2 regions of the Paenibacillus sp. A3M_27_13 genome follow, and region 2 is predicted to be linked to the other one. Evidence: riboswitches for the same ligand, from Rfam matches in the RefSeq annotation. Region 2 holds a riboswitch; the other holds the start of a gene.
The links. Region 2 has a riboswitch for glycine ahead of gcvT (glycine cleavage system aminomethyltransferase GcvT). Riboswitches for the same ligand answer to the same signal wherever they lie in the genome.
Positions count from the first base shown of each region.

Region 1 (8,632 bases), on a different contig from region 2:
TGAAGCAAGTTCTCACAGAGGCCGCGCCGGATACAGCGGGTAAATGGAGAGTCGCCCGTGCTCCTGGAGGAGACGGCAACCTGGGTGGTTCTTTCATTTCTATCCTCAAATCCAGCAAACATCCCAAAGAAGCCTTTGAAGTGCTGACCTGGCTGCAAAACCCGGAACACCAACTGGAAGCCTACCACAAAATCGGACTGTTTCCGTCCACTCCCGGCGTCTATAACGATCCTATCATGGGGACACCCGAGCCTTTCTTTGGTGGTCAGGCCACCGGACTCATCTTTGCCACCTCCGCACGTAATGTGAAAAGCAGCTATTTCGGCGAGCGCTATCCTGTCATCCACGGCATTGTGACCCGTCGTCTTGCTAATGTCGCCAAGCAGGATGCCAATTCCGATGCATTATGGACGGAAACAATGGATCGAATCGAACGGGAATTACAGCGGTAAAAACAAAATCCAAAAAAGGCGTGTGGACAATATGCTGAGAGAAATCTGGAAGCACCGTGCCGTTTATGCTGCGATCTCGCCGTTTTATCTACTGTTTGGCATCTTTGGACTGTTTCCGATTGGTTTTTCATTATATCTAGCGTTTCACAAATGGGACGGGATCGGAGACATGACCTACAACGGCTGGGGCAACTTTCGCTACCTTGTAACAGATCATGAATTTTGGCAGGCTGTAGGCAACACCTTTGTGATCTGGGTGTATGCAACGATTCCGATGCTATTCTTCGCACTGATTATTGCCTTTCTGCTTTATGCCCCTTTTGTGAAAATGCGTACCTTATGGCGAGTCGGATTCTTCCTGCCAAATGTGACGTCTATTGTAGCTGTTGCCATCATATTCGGTGCCTTATTTGCCAACAATTTTGGATTTCTCAACTACCTTCTGCAACTCATGGGGCTACCCATGGTTCAATGGCTGAATGTGCCATGGGGTATCCAAATCGCCATTTCTTCTATGGTCGTATGGAGATGGATGGGCTATAACTCAATCATCTATCTGGCTGGACTCCAGAGTATTCCGCATGTGCTGTATGAGGCCGCCAAAATAGACGGGGCAACCGGAGCGCAAGCTTTTTTCCGCATCACTATCCCCATGCTACGCCCAGTCATTCTGTTTACGGTGATTACGTCCACCATCGGCGGTATGCAGCTCTTCACCGAGCCACAGGTCCTGGTCGGTAATGACGGCGGTTCCGGGGCAAGTGGCATGACCATCGTTTTATACCTGTATCGCGAGTCGTTCATTAACAACTATTTTGGATATGGTGCAGCCGTCGGATGGGGCATGTTCCTCATCATTGCTCTATTCTCCATCATAAACTGGAAACTCGTTCAAGGTAAAAAATAACGATGGGAAGGAGCTTCACAACATGATGCAGACACGCGCAAAATCCTTTGTTTTATATGCTGGATTGTTGGTGGGAATCATCCTGTCGATGTTTCCATTTTACTGGCTGATCGTCATGGCAACCCGTACAACCTCAGACATCTATCGTTTTCCACCACAATTGTGGTTTGGCAGCCACTTCTTGGATAACATAACGAGAGTATTACAACAGATTAATTTTGCCGGAGCCTTTTTTAATACCCTTTTTGTAGCCGGTTCTGTTACCCTATTGGTTCTGTTTTTCGATTCACTAGCAGGTTTTGCATTCGCCAAGTTTGATTTTCCGGGCAAAAAAGTGCTATTTATCGTTCTGCTAGCTACGATGATGGTCCCTTCACAACTTTCGCTTGTCCCCTCCTTTGTCATGATGGCCTCCTTTGGATGGGTAGGTACGTTCAAAGCGCTTATCATCCCGGGGATGGTAAATGCCTTCGGCATTTTCTGGATTCGTCAATATGCGGAAGAATCCATTCCAAAGGAACTGCTGGATGCGGGCCGGATGGACGGATGCAGCTTTTTTCGACTGTACTTGAATGTAGCACTGCCTATTCTACGTCCTGCGTTCGCTTTTCTCGGCGCGTTTACCTTTATAGGAGCCTGGAATGATTATTTATGGCCGCTAATCGTCTTAACGGATGAGCGTAAATTCACGCTCCAGATTGCACTGTCACAATTGAACGGGATTTACAATACGGATTATGCGATGGTCATTGCGGGCACCCTGCTGGCTGTACTGCCACTTATTATTTTATTTCTTTTCATTAGCCGCCAGTTTATTTCCGATCTTGCCGCCGGAGCGGTCAAAGATTAGATTTACTTGAATTCCCTTATTCATTTCATGTATAATGGTTAATCGTCATTTCAAATAGCTTACATGATGAAGTTAGGTATCCAACAGGCAATCAGGTTAAGCGATTTACGATTTGAACATGAACAATGAAGAACTGAGGGAAACTTACCAGATGAACAAATTCACATATTATAACCCCACCAAATTAATTTTTGGAGACAATCAAATTGAAGAACTCCAGCAGGAACTGCTGAATTACGGCAAAAACATTTTGCTGGTATATGGAGGCGGAAGTGTCAAACGAAATGGTCTATATGACCAGGTATTAAACGCGTTAGAACCGCTACATCTGAACATTCATGAATTGTCCGGCGTAGAACCGAATCCGCGCTTGTCCACCGTTAAGAAGGGTATCGACATTTGCCGAAATGAAAAAATCGACTTCTTACTTGCTGTAGGCGGTGGAAGCGTTATTGATTGCACCAAAGCCATCGCAGCAGGGGCTGAATATGACGGCGATGTGTGGGATATTATCAACAAAAAGCACATGCCGACCCAGGCTCTGCCATTCGGCACCATCCTCACACTCGCCGCCACCGGTTCAGAAATGAATCCGGATTCTGTTATCACCAACTGGGAAACGAACGAAAAATACGTATGGGGCAGCGCGGTAACGCATCCGAAATTCTCGATTCTGGACCCAAAAAACACCTTCTCTGTGCCACGTGATCAGACGGTATATGGCATGGTGGATATGATGAGCCATGTGTTTGAACAATATTTTCACAATGTTAAAAATACACCGTTGCAAGATCGTATGTGCTTTTCCGTGTTGCAAACCGTGATCGAAACTGCACCTAAGCTGCTGGAGGATTTGCACAACTACGAGCATCGTGAAACGATTTTATATGCCGGAACGATTGCCCTTAACGGAACACTACAAATGGGCTACTTCGGGGACTGGGCTTCGCATACGATTGAACATGCATTATCCGCTGTATATGATATTCCTCATGCTGGCGGTCTGGCGATCCTGTTCCCCAACTGGATGAGACATACGGTGGATCAGGATGCTGCACGCATGAAGCGGCTGATGCTCAGCATGTTTGATTTAGATACCACTGGTAAAACGGATAAGGAAATTGCTTTGGAGGGGATTGATCGCCTGAGTGCATTCTGGACAAGTCTCGGTGCCCCTTCCACCCTGGCCGATTACAATATTAATGATGAGCAATTGGAAAAAGTCGCAAACATTGCAGCCCGTGAAATGGAATACGGAGGCTTCGGTAATTATAAAAAGCTGAACCAAGAAGATATTTCAGCTATTTTGCACGCATCGTTATAACATTCAAAAGGGAGTGTCCTCAAGCCTGTGATGACTGAGGGCACTCCCTTTTGGAATTTATGAATTAACCGTTTGTCCTTTTTCTTCTACTTGGATAGCTGCCCCTACACTGGCACCTGCAAGAATGCCCTTTTTCTTACTAGAATTCAGAGAATCCATATAGGTTCGGGTTTCTGCGACTACAATTCCTGATAAGCCGAGCAGGGCAATCAGGTTCGGGAAAGCCATCATTGCGTTAAAGATATCTGCCAGCAGCCAAATCGCATCCAGTTTAATGAACGCGCCCCCGGCAACCAGTAGGATGAACAGATAGCGGTATGGCTTAATCCACTTGACCCCAAGCAAATATTCAACACAGCGTTCCCCGTAATAGTTCCAGCCGAGCATGGTGGTGAACGCAAACATAATCAGAATGATTGTGAGCAGTTCTGCCCCCAGCGGGAATGCGCTGGAAAATGCTTGCTGAGTCATCAGGCCCGCATCGGTAGGCCCGCTCCACACACCACTAACCAGTAGCGTCAACCCGGTCATCACACAAATAACCATCGTATCAATAAACACGCCTGTCATGGAAATTAGCCCTTGCTCCGCAGGCCATTTGGTTTTGGCAGCTGCGGCTGCAATCGGTGCGCTTCCCAATCCGGCCTCATTGGCAAAAATACCTCTGGCTACCCCACTTCGCATCGCCAGCATAATCGTAGCTCCGGCAAATCCGCCCGTTGCAGATGTAGTTGAAAATGCCGAATGGAGCACCAGCGCAATTGCGGCAGGTAGTTGGTCAGCAAACCGAATCAGTACGATGAGACAGATCAGTACGTACAAGCCTGTTTTAAAAGGAACGACCTTCGTCGATACCTTGGCAATGCTTTTGAGTCCTCCAATAGTAACAAGTCCTGTAAGGATAGCAATAATCAGTGCCGTTACAATGGGCGGAACGCCAAAACTGTTTTCGGTCGAAGATACAATCGCTTTGACCTGCGGAAACGTTCCAATCCCGAACAACGCTACCAGCATGCCCGAAAAAGCAAACAGCATCGCCAGCGGTTTAAAACGGCGTCCCAGACCTTTCTCAATATAATACATCGGGCCGCCGGAAAATTGCCCATTCCGATCCTTCACCCGGTATTTTACCGCAAGTACACCTTCCGCATATTTCGTCGCCATCCCAAAAAAGGCTGCAACGACCATCCAGAACAAGGCACCCGGCCCGCCCAGCTTAATGGCTGTCGCTACGCCGACAATACTTCCTGTGCCAACTGTAGCCGCCAACGCTGTACTCAAAGCCGCAAAACTACTTACATCCCCGCTGCCTTCATTCGGGGCCTTACCGATCAGCTTGATCGCCAGGGGCAGGCGGAATACCTGCAGCATCTTCAAACGTATGGTCAGCCACAACCCCGTTCCCATGACAAGAATGATGAGAGGCGCCCCCCATATCCAACTGCTAATCGCTTCTAACACATGTACCAAATTCATTTCAACCCGCTCCTCCAGCATATTAGAAAACAAAAAAGAGTCAAATCCGCTGATTCGACTCCTGGAGAGGTTAAAGGCACGAAAAAATACAACCATCTTGCGCAGGTTTCTGCCTCTAATAGCTTATAAAAAAGCCTAGGGCATTCCCTGTCACAGGTTATTCGCGTCTCTGTCCTTTTGCCTGAGAGTTTAAGCAGATGTTCTCTGCGGTGCACCTTCGGCGCCCAATTAAGGGTCTCTCCAGAGTTCTGTCCGTTTACGGTCCCCGCTTGTTGCTGTAATCAGCCTAAGCACCTGAGAGTTTTGCCCCTTCGGTCGGAACTTTCGTTCCATCTCCCGCAAACATCAACCAGACATATGAAATTTTTATTTATTATACAGAAAACTTTCAGCTTATTACAAGTGAAAAGTTTGTGAAGCCCTCTGAAACATTATTATTATGTCTATCAAAAAAAGCGGGTACAGCAGATTGCATCCTTAGGATGTCCTCTGCTATACCCGCCCGAGAAAATTTGGAATTACAATTCTTCACCATTGGTTGCTATCACATTTTTATACCAGTTAAATGAGTCCTTTTTGGAGCGTTTGAGCGTTCCGTTACCGTCATCATCCAGATCAACGTAAATAAATCCGTAGCGCTTGGACATTTCGGAAGTAGACATGCTCACAAGGTCGATAGGACCCCAGCTGGTGTAACCAATCAGATCAACACCGTCGGCAATCGCTTCCTTCATTTGGGCAATATGCTGACGCAAGTAATCAATGCGATACGTATCATGCACAGAGCCGTCTTCTTCCACCTTATCATACGCACCCAAACCATTTTCCACGATGAACAGCGGCTTTTGGTAGCGGTCATAAAACGTGTTCAGCGTAACACGCAGGCCGATCGGATCAATTTGCCATCCCCAGTCAGAGGACTGTAAATATGGATTTTTCACGCCGCCAATCAGGTTTCCTGCTGCTTTCTCGCCTTCTGGACCTGCAGATACGGTCAAGGTCATGTAGTAGCTGAATGAGATATAATCGACCGTGTTATTTTTTAAAATTTCGGCATCGCCTGGTTCTGTGTGTATAACAACATTATTTTCTTCAAAATAACGATCCATGTAGTTGGAATATTCCCCACGGGCATGCACATCCGTAAAGAACAGGTTCATCTGATTTTCATGCTGGGCTTTCAGTATATCCTGTGGGTTACACGTATGTGGGTAGCTTTCCAAACGAGCCAGCATACAGCCGATTTGAGAGCCCGGGATGATCTCATGTCCTCGTTTTGTCGCCAGTGCACTAGCTACAAATTGATGATGCAGTGCTTGGTATATCGCTTGCTGCTTGTTTTCTACGCGGTCAATGACCACCCCGCCACCAGTAAACGGACTCATGGTCATTACATTGATTTCATTAAAAGTCAGCCAGTATTTTACTTTATCCTTATAACGCGTGAACACAGTTTCGGCATAATTTACGTAGTGCTGTATAACTTCACGACCCAGCCAGCCATTATACTTCTGAGTCAAACCCAGCGGTGTCTCATAATGTGACAATGTTACCAGCGGTTCAATACCATATTTGCGCAGCTCATCAAATACATTATCGTAGAATTGCAGTCCCGCTTCATTCGGCTCGGCATCATAGCCATTCGGGAAAATCCGCGACCAGTTGATGGACATACGAAATACCTTAAAGCCCATTTCCGCGAACAATGCAATATCTTCTTTGTAGTGGTGGAAGAAGTCCACACCTTCACGTTTTGGAAAACGGGCATTGACTTTGCCTGCCAAAATGTCTTCGAGTCGCTCGGACGAAATCTCCATAGCATGATCGTTCTTGCGCTCTGCTTTGGGTACATAGGCAACCATGTCCGCACTGGACAATCCTTTTCCATCTACGTCAAAAGCACCTTCCAATTGGTTGGCTGCGGTTGCCCCGCCCCACAAGAAGTTTTTCGGAAATCCTTTTAGCGTCTTCGTCATGGTATAAAAACCTCTTTCCGTATTTAAGATTTTTACTTTGGTCAAGTAATCCCATCAAGTGCTGCAAATGTGAATCAATACCTAACGGTAACCGTTCTTCCTTTGAAAAGGATTGACAGATGCTTTAAAATAGACGTAATGCCTTCATAAGCATCCTAATCGTTGTAACGCGTTTCATGTCAAGTATTTTTTTCTTATGTGAGGAGAAGCATCATGTCGAATCTTGATCAAATTGCAAAACTGGCGGGCTTTTCCAAAGCTACGGTATCCAGAGTATTAAATCAGTCACCCCATGTCAGTCACGAAACAAGAACTAAGATTTTAAAAATCATGCAGGAATTGGATTATGTTCCTAATCGGAATGCCATTTCTCTATCCAAGGGTCAGACGCTTCAGATCGGTATCATTACTTCAACTATTAATGAAATTGTTCTGGCTTTTCTGGACAGCTTTGTGGAAGTAGCCGGCCAGTATGAATTCCAAACCATTATTTATACTTCGGGAGAAGACAAAAAGAAAGAGCTTCAAGCCTTTGAGGATTTAAAAAGAAAAAGAGTCGATGCGCTGGTCATCATTTCCTGCGTGAATGACACTGATTTTTTGAGTACCTATTGCAAATATGGCCCGATCGTTTCGTGGCAACGAATGGAGCATACCGATATTCGCTCCGTCGCTATGGATCAGTATGAAGGATATATGTTAGCGCTAAAACATTTGATACAAAAAGGCTATACTCGTATAGCCAATGCTTTTGGTCGTCCGAGCAGCATCAATACCCATAGCAGACAACGAGCCTACGAACAGATCATGAGTGAGCACAATCTTCCAGTGTTGCAACACTGGAATCACTCTTCTATTTATAATATCCGTGATGGCGAACAGGTCGTACGGGATTTGTTACAGCGTCGGGAAGAATTCCCAGAGGCTATTTTATGTGCTAACGATTATGTAGCAGTGGGCATTCTCTGCGAAGCACGCAGACAACGGCTGAACGTACCGGAAGATCTGGCGATTGTCGGATTCGATAACACGGAGCTGGCGCATACGATGGGGATTACAACGATTCAAAATCCCATCATGGCTCAAGCACAAAATGCTTTTTTCATGCTTTCCCCTCAGCTGATTGGACGCCAAATGGAGCTTCATTCGCTAGAGTACTGCCTCATTGAACGTACGACCACGTAAGGTAACGATTTACTTGCAAATTAGGCAAAAGGGCCTTGATATGAAATATTTTTTGTCGAATCAGAATAAAATATGTTGAAATCGCTTTTTTTTGTGCTACAATAGCACTATATCGAAGGATTGTGACCGGTGATGCGGGCAATGCCTGAGTTCAATTGAGTGCTATTGCTAACAATAGTGTTGAATTGTGCTTAGGCATTTTTTATTGGTAAAGGATGGGAGGGGGAACTTCAATGATTATTGAGAAGGTGCTCAATAACAACGTCCTATTGACTAAAAACGATAAAGGCAAAGAGGTCATCGTGATGGGAAGAGGTATTTCCTTCAAAAAGGTGGCTGGCGATCAAGTCGATGATGATAAAATAGATAAGATTTTCATGTTAAATGAAAACGAGTTCACGGCTAAACTAACTGAACTGCTGAACGATATTCCAGTGTCTCATCTGGAGGTCGTGAATGAAA
Region 1 covers NZ_JANAVE010000004.1:74,876-83,507, forward strand. Annotated here, with positions in the region: gene NLX82_RS16575 (ABC transporter substrate-binding protein) at 1-452, shown strand, start outside; gene NLX82_RS16580 (carbohydrate ABC transporter permease) at 484-1,359, shown strand; gene NLX82_RS16585 (carbohydrate ABC transporter permease) at 1,382-2,209, shown strand; gene NLX82_RS16590 (iron-containing alcohol dehydrogenase) at 2,361-3,533, shown strand; gene NLX82_RS16595 (alanine/glycine:cation symporter family protein) at 3,591-5,009, opposite strand; glycine riboswitch at 5,169-5,263, opposite strand; glycine riboswitch at 5,282-5,358, opposite strand; gene NLX82_RS16600 (glycoside hydrolase family 1 protein) at 5,528-6,985, opposite strand; gene NLX82_RS16605 (LacI family DNA-binding transcriptional regulator) at 7,199-8,170, shown strand; gene licT (BglG family transcription antiterminator LicT) at 8,404-8,632, shown strand, end outside.
Region 1: another riboswitch for glycine. It lies ahead of NLX82_RS16595 (alanine/glycine:cation symporter family protein); the one in region 2 lies ahead of gcvT (glycine cleavage system aminomethyltransferase GcvT).

Region 2 (8,632 bases):
TGTCAACATAAAACAGAAGGTTCCCACAACGCCCCCAGCTATAGCAGCAAGAATCAAAATCGGCTTCATCAAAATATAAGGGAAATAAATTTCATGAATCCCGCCGAAGAAATGAATGATGACCGCTCCAGGAGCCGATGACTTCGCAGAGCCTTTGCCGAACAGGCAGTAGGCTAGCAAAATACCGAGCCCCGGCCCAGGGTTGGATTCCAGCATAAACAGTACGGATTTTCCTGTTCTTGCAGCTTCCTCTAACGCAATCGGACTCAATACTCCGTGATTCAGCGCGTTGTTTAAAAATAATACTTTTCCGGGCTCAATAATGAGGTTGACAAGCGGCAATAGCCCTGCGTTCACGAGGAACTGTACCCCTGCCGACAACACTTGACTGATCATTTGTACAATCGGGCCAATCGCCACATGGGCAAGCAGCGCTAGAATGGCACCGATAATTCCGGCCGAAAAGTTATTGACCAGCATTTCAAAGCCTGATCTGACTTTGCCTTCAATGGCCTTGTCGAACTTCTTCAATATCCACGCAGCCAGCGGACCAGCGACCATCGCGCCCAGGAACATCGGGATATCGGCTCCCACTATGACACCCATCGTCATAATGGCACCAATCACACCTCCACGCTGTCCGTGAATCATCGTGCCCCCTGTATAACCGATCAGTAACGGCAACAAATAATTTTTCATCGGGTCAACCAATTGTGCAAAACCTTCATTCGGGAACCATCCGGTCGGAATAAAGAGTGCCGTAATCAGCCCCCACGCAATAAATGCTCCCATATTGGGCATAACCATACCGCTAAGAAAACGGCCAAAACGCTGTACGGCGACACGAGTGCCTCCTTTTGAACTTGGCTTTGCGTCCAATGTACTCATATTCAAATCCTCCTTGTAGGTAAGCATCACTACCTTTTCTTAAAATTCATACTAAATGACAGCGCTATCTTCATCAACGAAATGAAAACGTACTTTCGTCATGAACGTTGATGACAACATTTAAATTTAAATTATCCGGGAAGGTATTATACCTGCATAATTCTTCTTAATATGACCTGTAGCTATAGAAATTAGTCGAAAAACCGTGCTGGATTATGTATGATTCTTATATGGGGACAACCCTCTAAATCAGAATAAAACACGTAATTACGTTTGCAAAAAGACAAAAAAATAGCCGCTACGTCAAATCATAGCGACTATTTTATACAAAAATCGAGCAGACAAATAACCCTCTTACTCCATACTACAATGCTCCATTACTGCTCATCGGAAATCAACTGCTCATACTGATCCGCAGACAGTAGCTTGCCCAAGGCTTCCTCCACATCTTTATCCATCTCTACTTCGATCATCCAACCTTTTTCATAGGGAGATTCATTCACTAGCTCAGGTGTACTTTCCAGCGTTTCATTCACTTTTAGTATAGTTCCCGTCACCGGAGCAAAAAGGTCGGATACTGTCTTCACCGATTCAATCGTACCGATCTCCGCTCCCTGCTCAATCGTTGCTCCCGCCTCAGGTAATTCTACAAAAACAATATCACCCAGTTGATGCTGTGCAAAGTCTGTAATACCAATTCGTACCGTTCCATTCTCTGTCCGCTGAACCCACTCATGTTCGTCTGTATACCAAAGTTGCTGCTTTACTTCACTCATTCTGTTCCCCTCACTTCCATATGAATAAAATCGCTTTTGCTCACCTGTACTAGACAGGTTAAGATTATGACAACAAGAACACTGATGTCAATAATACTAACAAAAATACTTCATATCACCTCATATAGCGTACTATATAAAAATATGATAGCTTATAACAAACGCTTACATATCCTTATTTATATATTAAATGTTTTTTCTATTGTTTTTGATGACATTTTTATTGACATTTTGAATGAATTTGCGTATTAATGGGTTATAGCAAATGCTTTGGGAAACACCCCGACAACTGCAAACGCGGATGAACGCGGAGGGAGAGACTGCCAAAAAGATTCGCATAGCTGTTGCCGCTTGTGAGACATAAGTGCACGCGAATCGGATCAAGTTGTTATCTGCAAAGCCAGGTAATATACCGTTGATCCCGAAGGTAGCGCCGAAGGAGTAAACCTGCATTGCAGGTGAATCTCTCAGGCAAAAGGACCTCTGCCGGACGCATCTCTGGAGAGCATTCGCTATTGGAGCGGATCACCCAAGGGGAAACCCGGTACATACCGGGGTAACTTTCTGGTATCAAGGACAGAGCTGAAAAAAGAGTGTAGACTGCCGTCTATACGTTTTTTTCGGCCTGTCTTTTTTGTTTAGCTGATCACACCGGATAGGAGTGGAAAAATGACTAATTTGCGAAAAACACCGCTATATTCGTCCTACGGGACGCAGTCTGGGGTTCGTTGTATTGACTTTGGCGGCTGGGAGCTCCCGGTTCAGTTTAGCGGCATTCAAAAGGAGCATGAGGCCGTCCGGCAACGTGCGGGTTTATTCGATGTATCGCATATGGGCGAATTTTTGGTTGAAGGCAAAGAGGCCGAAGCTTTTCTGCAAAGGGTGACCACGAATGATGTCAGCCAGTTGGAACCAGGTCAGGCACAATATTCACTCCTGTGTTACCCCGATGGAGGGGTAGTAGACGACCTACTTGTTTACTGCAAAGGACCGGAGCACTACATGCTCGTTGTGAACGCCTCCAACATCGATAAGGATTGGGATTGGCTAATTCGTCATATGCCTACATCCGTTCACATGGAGAATGTGTCTGATGCGATAGCATTGCTGGCGTTGCAAGGACCGGAAGCAGCACGTATTGCCGCAGCCGTGGCAGATACGGACATTACGAATCTGGCATCTTTCCGCTTCCATGAGAACGTGCCATTGTTCGGAGCAAAAGCACTGGTCTCACGAACCGGATATACGGGCGAAGACGGTTTTGAATTTTATATACCTGCTGCAGAAGCACCAGCTGTATGGGAGGGTTTGCTTCGTTCCGGTGAGTCGTATGGGCTGATTCCCGCTGGACTTGGTGCTCGGGATACCCTACGCTTTGAGGCACGATTGCCGCTGTACGGTCAGGAGTTATCTGCCACGATTTCACCACTCGAAGCCGGTCTAGGGTTCTTCGTCAAGCTGAATAAAGGAGATTTTATCGGTAGAGAAGCACTGCAACGTCAGAAAGAACAAGGGATTCCTCGCAAATTGATCGGGCTGGAAATGATTGATCGCGGTATCCCACGCGCCCATTACCCGGTATTCGCAGAAGGACAACACATTGGTGAGGTCACAACGGGGACTCAGTCGCCCACCTTGAAGCGTAATCTGGGCCTCGCCTTGGTGGACAGTCGTTTTAGCGCCCTCTCCACACCGCTGGAGGTTGAGATTCGTGGCAAACGCCTGCGTGCCGAGGTGGTGGCAGCACCCTTTTATAAACGCCCGCGCTGATCTTAAACTCTTTTTATTTCTATAAAGCAAATATGTCAGATATGAACTTCTGGGTTTTTCATCTCACACACTTTTTTATTAGCTAATTTACGATCTAAAATCTTGCTTTTCGAAAGGAGTCAGAACCTATGAAGCAGCATCGTTATCTCCCTATGACTGAACAGGATCAAACCGAAATGCTGCGTGTGGTGGGTGTATCATCTATTGATGATTTATTCAGTGACATTCCAGAGGCCATTCGATATCAAGGGGAACTCCCTCTCTCTTCTCGACTCGATGAGAAAGCCTTAACCCGCCACTTGGCCGAGCTGGCCGGACACAACGCCAATACAGACACACATGCCAGCTTCCTTGGCGCAGGAATTTATGATCATCATATTCCGTCCGTCATCCAGCACATCACTTCACGCTCGGAATTCTATACAGCCTACACCCCCTATCAGCCGGAAGTAAGCCAAGGCGAGCTACAAGCCATTTTCGAGTTTCAGTCGTATATTTGCGAATTGACGGGCATGGCTGTAGCTAATGCCAGCATGTACGACGGAGCGACTGCACTGGCGGAAGCGGGCTCACTGTCCGCCGCAGCTACCCGCCGTAAACAGCTTATCGTATCAAGGTCCGTCCATCCGGAGGCACGTCAGGTATTGGCAGCCTATGCACGCGGATTGGATTTGGACATCGTGGAGATCGGCTGTTCGGACGGCGTAACGGATGCTGATGCGCTAGCGGCAGCCGTATCGGAACAGACCGCGGCTGTTTTGGTCCAAAGCCCCAACTTTTTCGGAGCCGTGGAAAACCTGAAGCCGATGGCTGACCTCATCCATGCGCACAAAGGTCTTTTGGTCGTCAGTGCCAATCCACTAGCACTTGGCTTGCTGGAAACACCCGGCAAACAGGGCGCGGATATTGTGGTAGGAGACGCACAGCCACTTGGCATCTCCTCTTCTCTCGGCGGTCCGACCTGTGGATACTTTGCCGTTTCTCAGGCACATATGCGCCGTATCCCCGGCCGTATTGTGGGTCAGACCACTGACCGCAACGGTAAACGCGGCTTCGTGCTGACCTTGCAAGCGCGGGAACAGCATATCCGCCGCGAAAAGGCCACCTCTAACATTTGCTCCAACCAAGCGTTGCTAGCTTTATCTGCATCTGTATACTTGTCTGTCATGGGTAGACAGGGGATCAAGGAAGTAGCCGAGCTAAATTTGCATAAAAGCCGTTATGCTTTAGAGCAATTGCTGAGCTTGAAGGGCATAACTGCCTCGTTTAACGCACCAACCTTTAATGAGTTTGCCCTTAGACTGCCTGAGGGTACGGATATGAGCAAACTCCAGGCCGAGCTGCTAGCTGCTGGATTTATCGCTGGCTACGATTTGGGCCGGGACTATGAGGAACTTGCTGGTCACATGTTGATTGCCGTGACGGAGCAAAGGACCAAAGAAGAGATTGACCAATTTGTACACACCTTGGGGGGATTGCTATGACACACACCGGACAGGATCAGAAACAAGGGCTGTTGAAGGAACACGATCAAGCGCTCATTTTTGAATTGAGCCGTCCGGGTCGCATCGCCTATTCCCTTCCCGAGTGCGACGTTCCCCGTCGCCCGGTGGCAGAGCTTTTGCCAGATTATGCGCTGCGCAGCGAACCTGCGGCATTACCCGAGGTATACGAAGTAGACGTTATTCGGCATTATACTGCCTTGTCCCGGCGCAATTTCGGCGTGGACAACGGATTTTATCCGCTCGGCTCCTGTACGATGAAATACAATCCGAAAGTGAATGAGGATGTCGCCCGATATACAGGCTTCGCCAAAATCCATCCATATCAGCCCGAGGAGAGCATCCAGGGTGCCATGGAGCTGCTGTATACGCTCCAAAATGATTTGGCTGCGTTAACTGGCATGGATGCCGTCACGCTTCAGCCCGCCGCGGGCGCCCATGGCGAATGGACCGGGCTGATGATGATTCGCTCATACCACGAAGCACGTGGTGAGCGACGTACCAAGGTGCTCGTGCCGGATTCCTCGCACGGAACGAACCCCGCCAGCGCAACCGTCGCGGGCTTCGAAACAGTCACCCTTCCCTCCACCCCTGAGGGGCTGGTGGATCTGGATGCGTTACGTCAAGCCGTAGGCAACGACACCGCGGCGCTCATGCTGACCAATCCGAACACGCTTGGGCTGTTCGAGAAGCAAATCACTGACATTGCTGCCATCGTGCATGACGCGGGTGGTCTGCTCTACTATGACGGGGCGAACTCCAACGCCATCATGGGGATTACCCGTCCCGGAGATATGGGCTTCGATGTAGTACATCTCAATTTGCACAAAACGATGAGTACCCCGCACGGCGGCGGTGGCCCCGGCGCTGGGCCTGTCGGCGTAAAGCAACGGCTCATCCCTTATTTACCCAAGCCACTTGTCGTACGGGATCCGCAGGGGGTGTACCACTGGGACCGGGAACAGGGAGATTCTATTGGACGGGTTAAAGCCTTTTACGGCAACTTCGGTATTCTCGTCCGTGCCTATGCCTATATCCGTAGCTACGGTCCTGACGGCTTAAAGCGTGTATCGGAATGCGCTGTGCTCAATGCCAATTACATGATGCATCGGCTCGCTCCACATTTTGACCTGCCCTACCCTGGACATTGCAAACACGAATTTGTCATGTCAGGGCGAGGCTTGAAAAAATTTGGAGTGCGTACGCTTGATGTAGCCAAACGGCTGCTTGATTTCGGCTACCATCCGCCTACAATTTACTTCCCTCTGAATGTAGAGGAATGCATCATGATCGAGCCCACAGAGACGGAAAGTAAGGAGACACTTGATGCTTTTGTCGACACTATGATTCATATTGCGCGGGAAGCAGAAGAGAACCCTGAGCTGGTGCTCAATGCACCATATACTACTCCAGTCACACGATTGGACGAAACTACCGCAGCTCGCAAACCTGTACTGAATTGCTCATGCAGTTAAAAACAAATTCTACTTAAAGCATGCAAAAAAGCCGGTATCTATTAGATACCGGCTGCTGTATGTACACAGCAATTTTTTTGTTGGAAAAAGATATAACCTTTGAAATGTAATACCCTTCCTTAACCTTCGATGCTTTGAACCAATTCAACAACCTGTTCTGCTGTTTGCATGTCCAGAGCTTTTGTAGCCAGTTTTTCCATGTCCGCACGGGACAACTTGGAGATTTGACTACGTGCTGGCAGAATGGAAGTTGCGCTCATACTGAACTCATCAAGTCCCAGACCCAGCAGCAACGGAATTGCTGTTGTATCTCCTGCCATTTCGCCACACATACCAACCCAACGTCCTTCACGGTGAGCGGCATCAATAACCATTTTCACCAGACGCAGAATGGATGGATTGTATGGTTGATACAGGTAAGAAACCCGCTCGTTCATGCGATCCGCTGCCATTGTGTATTGAATCAGATCGTTTGTACCGATACTGAAGAAATCCACTTCTTTTGCGAATTGGTCAGCCAATACCGCTGTAGAAGGAATTTCTACCATGATGCCCAGCTGAATTTCTTCAGATACGGATACACCCTCGGTTACCAACTTTTCCTTTTCTTCCAACAAAACAGCTTTAGCTTCACGGAATTCGTTCAGCGTAGCAATCATTGGGAACATGATGCGCAGGTTACCATGCACACTCGCACGCAACAAAGCACGCAATTGAGTGCGGAAAATATCCTGGCGATCCAGACACAGACGAATAGCACGGAATCCGAGGAACGGATTCATTTCTTTCGGCAGGTCCAGATAAGGAAGTTCTTTGTCGCCACCGATGTCCAAAGTACGAACTACAACCGGTTTACCTTCCATTCTTTCCAGAACGGTTTTGTACGCCGTATACTGTACTTCTTCGGATGGAAGCTTATCGCGTCCCATGTACAAGAACTCCGTACGGTACAAGCCAACGCCTTCACCACCGTTGTCCAGAACACCAGCTACATCATTAGGCGTACCAATATTGGCTGCCAGTTCGACATGGACACCATCGACAGAAACCGTAGCTTCGCCGCGCAGCTTACGCCACTCTTCGCGTTGCTTGTCGTATGCCACCTGTTTAGCACGGTATTCCGCAACAATCTCTTCGGTAGGGTTCACGAATACGTGACCATCCAAACCATCAACGATAATCAAATCACCGCTTTTAGCTTGAGACAATATATTTTTCGTTCCCACAACTGCAGGAATTTCAAGTGAGCGAGCCATAATAGCCGAATGCGAAGTACGTCCGCCGATGTTCGTTGCAAAACCTTTAACAAATTCACGATTCAGCTGAGCTGTGTCGGAAGGTGTCAAATCTTCTGCAAGCACAATCGTTTCTTCGGCAATTTCTGCAGGACTAACAAAATGAACACCAAGCAGGTGATTCAGGATCCGCTTGGTTACATCACGCATGTCCGATGCGCGTTCTTGCAAATAGGCACTTTTCATGTTTTCAAACATGGAAATGAACTGTGTAGCTACTTCATTCAAAGCATAGTCAGCATTAAGCTGCTCGTCTCTGATTTTAGCTTTAACCGGATCGATCAATTCAGGATCATTCAGGATGAGCAGGTGAGATGCAAAAATTTCTGCTTTTTTCTCTCCCAGCTCCTGAAGCGTTTTCTCCTTAATCGATTCCAATTCGGTTTGAGATTGTGCCAAAGCCGCATCCAATCTCGCGATTTCAGCTTCAACATCACCAACCGCGCGTCTCTCTACAGCGTAATTCGGATGCTCCAAGATAAACGCCCGGGCAATGGCTATGCCTGCCGAAGCGGCAATCCCGGAAATTTTAAGCATGAACTTCGCCCAGCCCTTCGTTAACGATTACATTTTCAAGAGCTTTCAGTGCTTCGGCAGCTTCAGCGCCTTCGCAGATAATGTTAATAGTATCGCCTTGTTCCAGACCCAGGGACAATACACCCAGAATGGATTTCAAAGTTACTTTTTTACCGTTAGCTTCGGCAAAAGATTCAGCACCGCTGAATTTGTTAGCTGTATTTACCAGCGCAGTTGCAGGACGTGCATGGATACCGTCTTCATCCGTAATTCTAAAAGTTGTTTGCATAATTTGTTCCTCCCACTTTCCTAAAGATAATATTTGTTTACACGCAGTATACCAGATCATTGATCAGACGGCCTAAGCCGCCTAATCAACTAATCCGAAACACATAGAGTTTATTTTATCG
Region 2 covers NZ_JANAVE010000001.1:1,416,742-1,425,373, forward strand. Annotated here, with positions in the region: gene NLX82_RS06255 (PTS mannitol transporter subunit IIBC) at 1-888, opposite strand, end outside; gene gcvH (glycine cleavage system protein GcvH) at 1,266-1,664, opposite strand; glycine riboswitch at 2,059-2,157, shown strand; gene gcvT (glycine cleavage system aminomethyltransferase GcvT) at 2,334-3,434, shown strand; gene gcvPA (aminomethyl-transferring glycine dehydrogenase subunit GcvPA) at 3,563-4,918, shown strand; gene gcvPB (aminomethyl-transferring glycine dehydrogenase subunit GcvPB) at 4,915-6,411, shown strand; gene ptsP (phosphoenolpyruvate--protein phosphotransferase) at 6,531-8,243, opposite strand; gene NLX82_RS06285 (HPr family phosphocarrier protein) at 8,236-8,511, opposite strand; gene ptsG (glucose-specific PTS transporter subunit IIBC) at 8,622-8,632, opposite strand, start outside.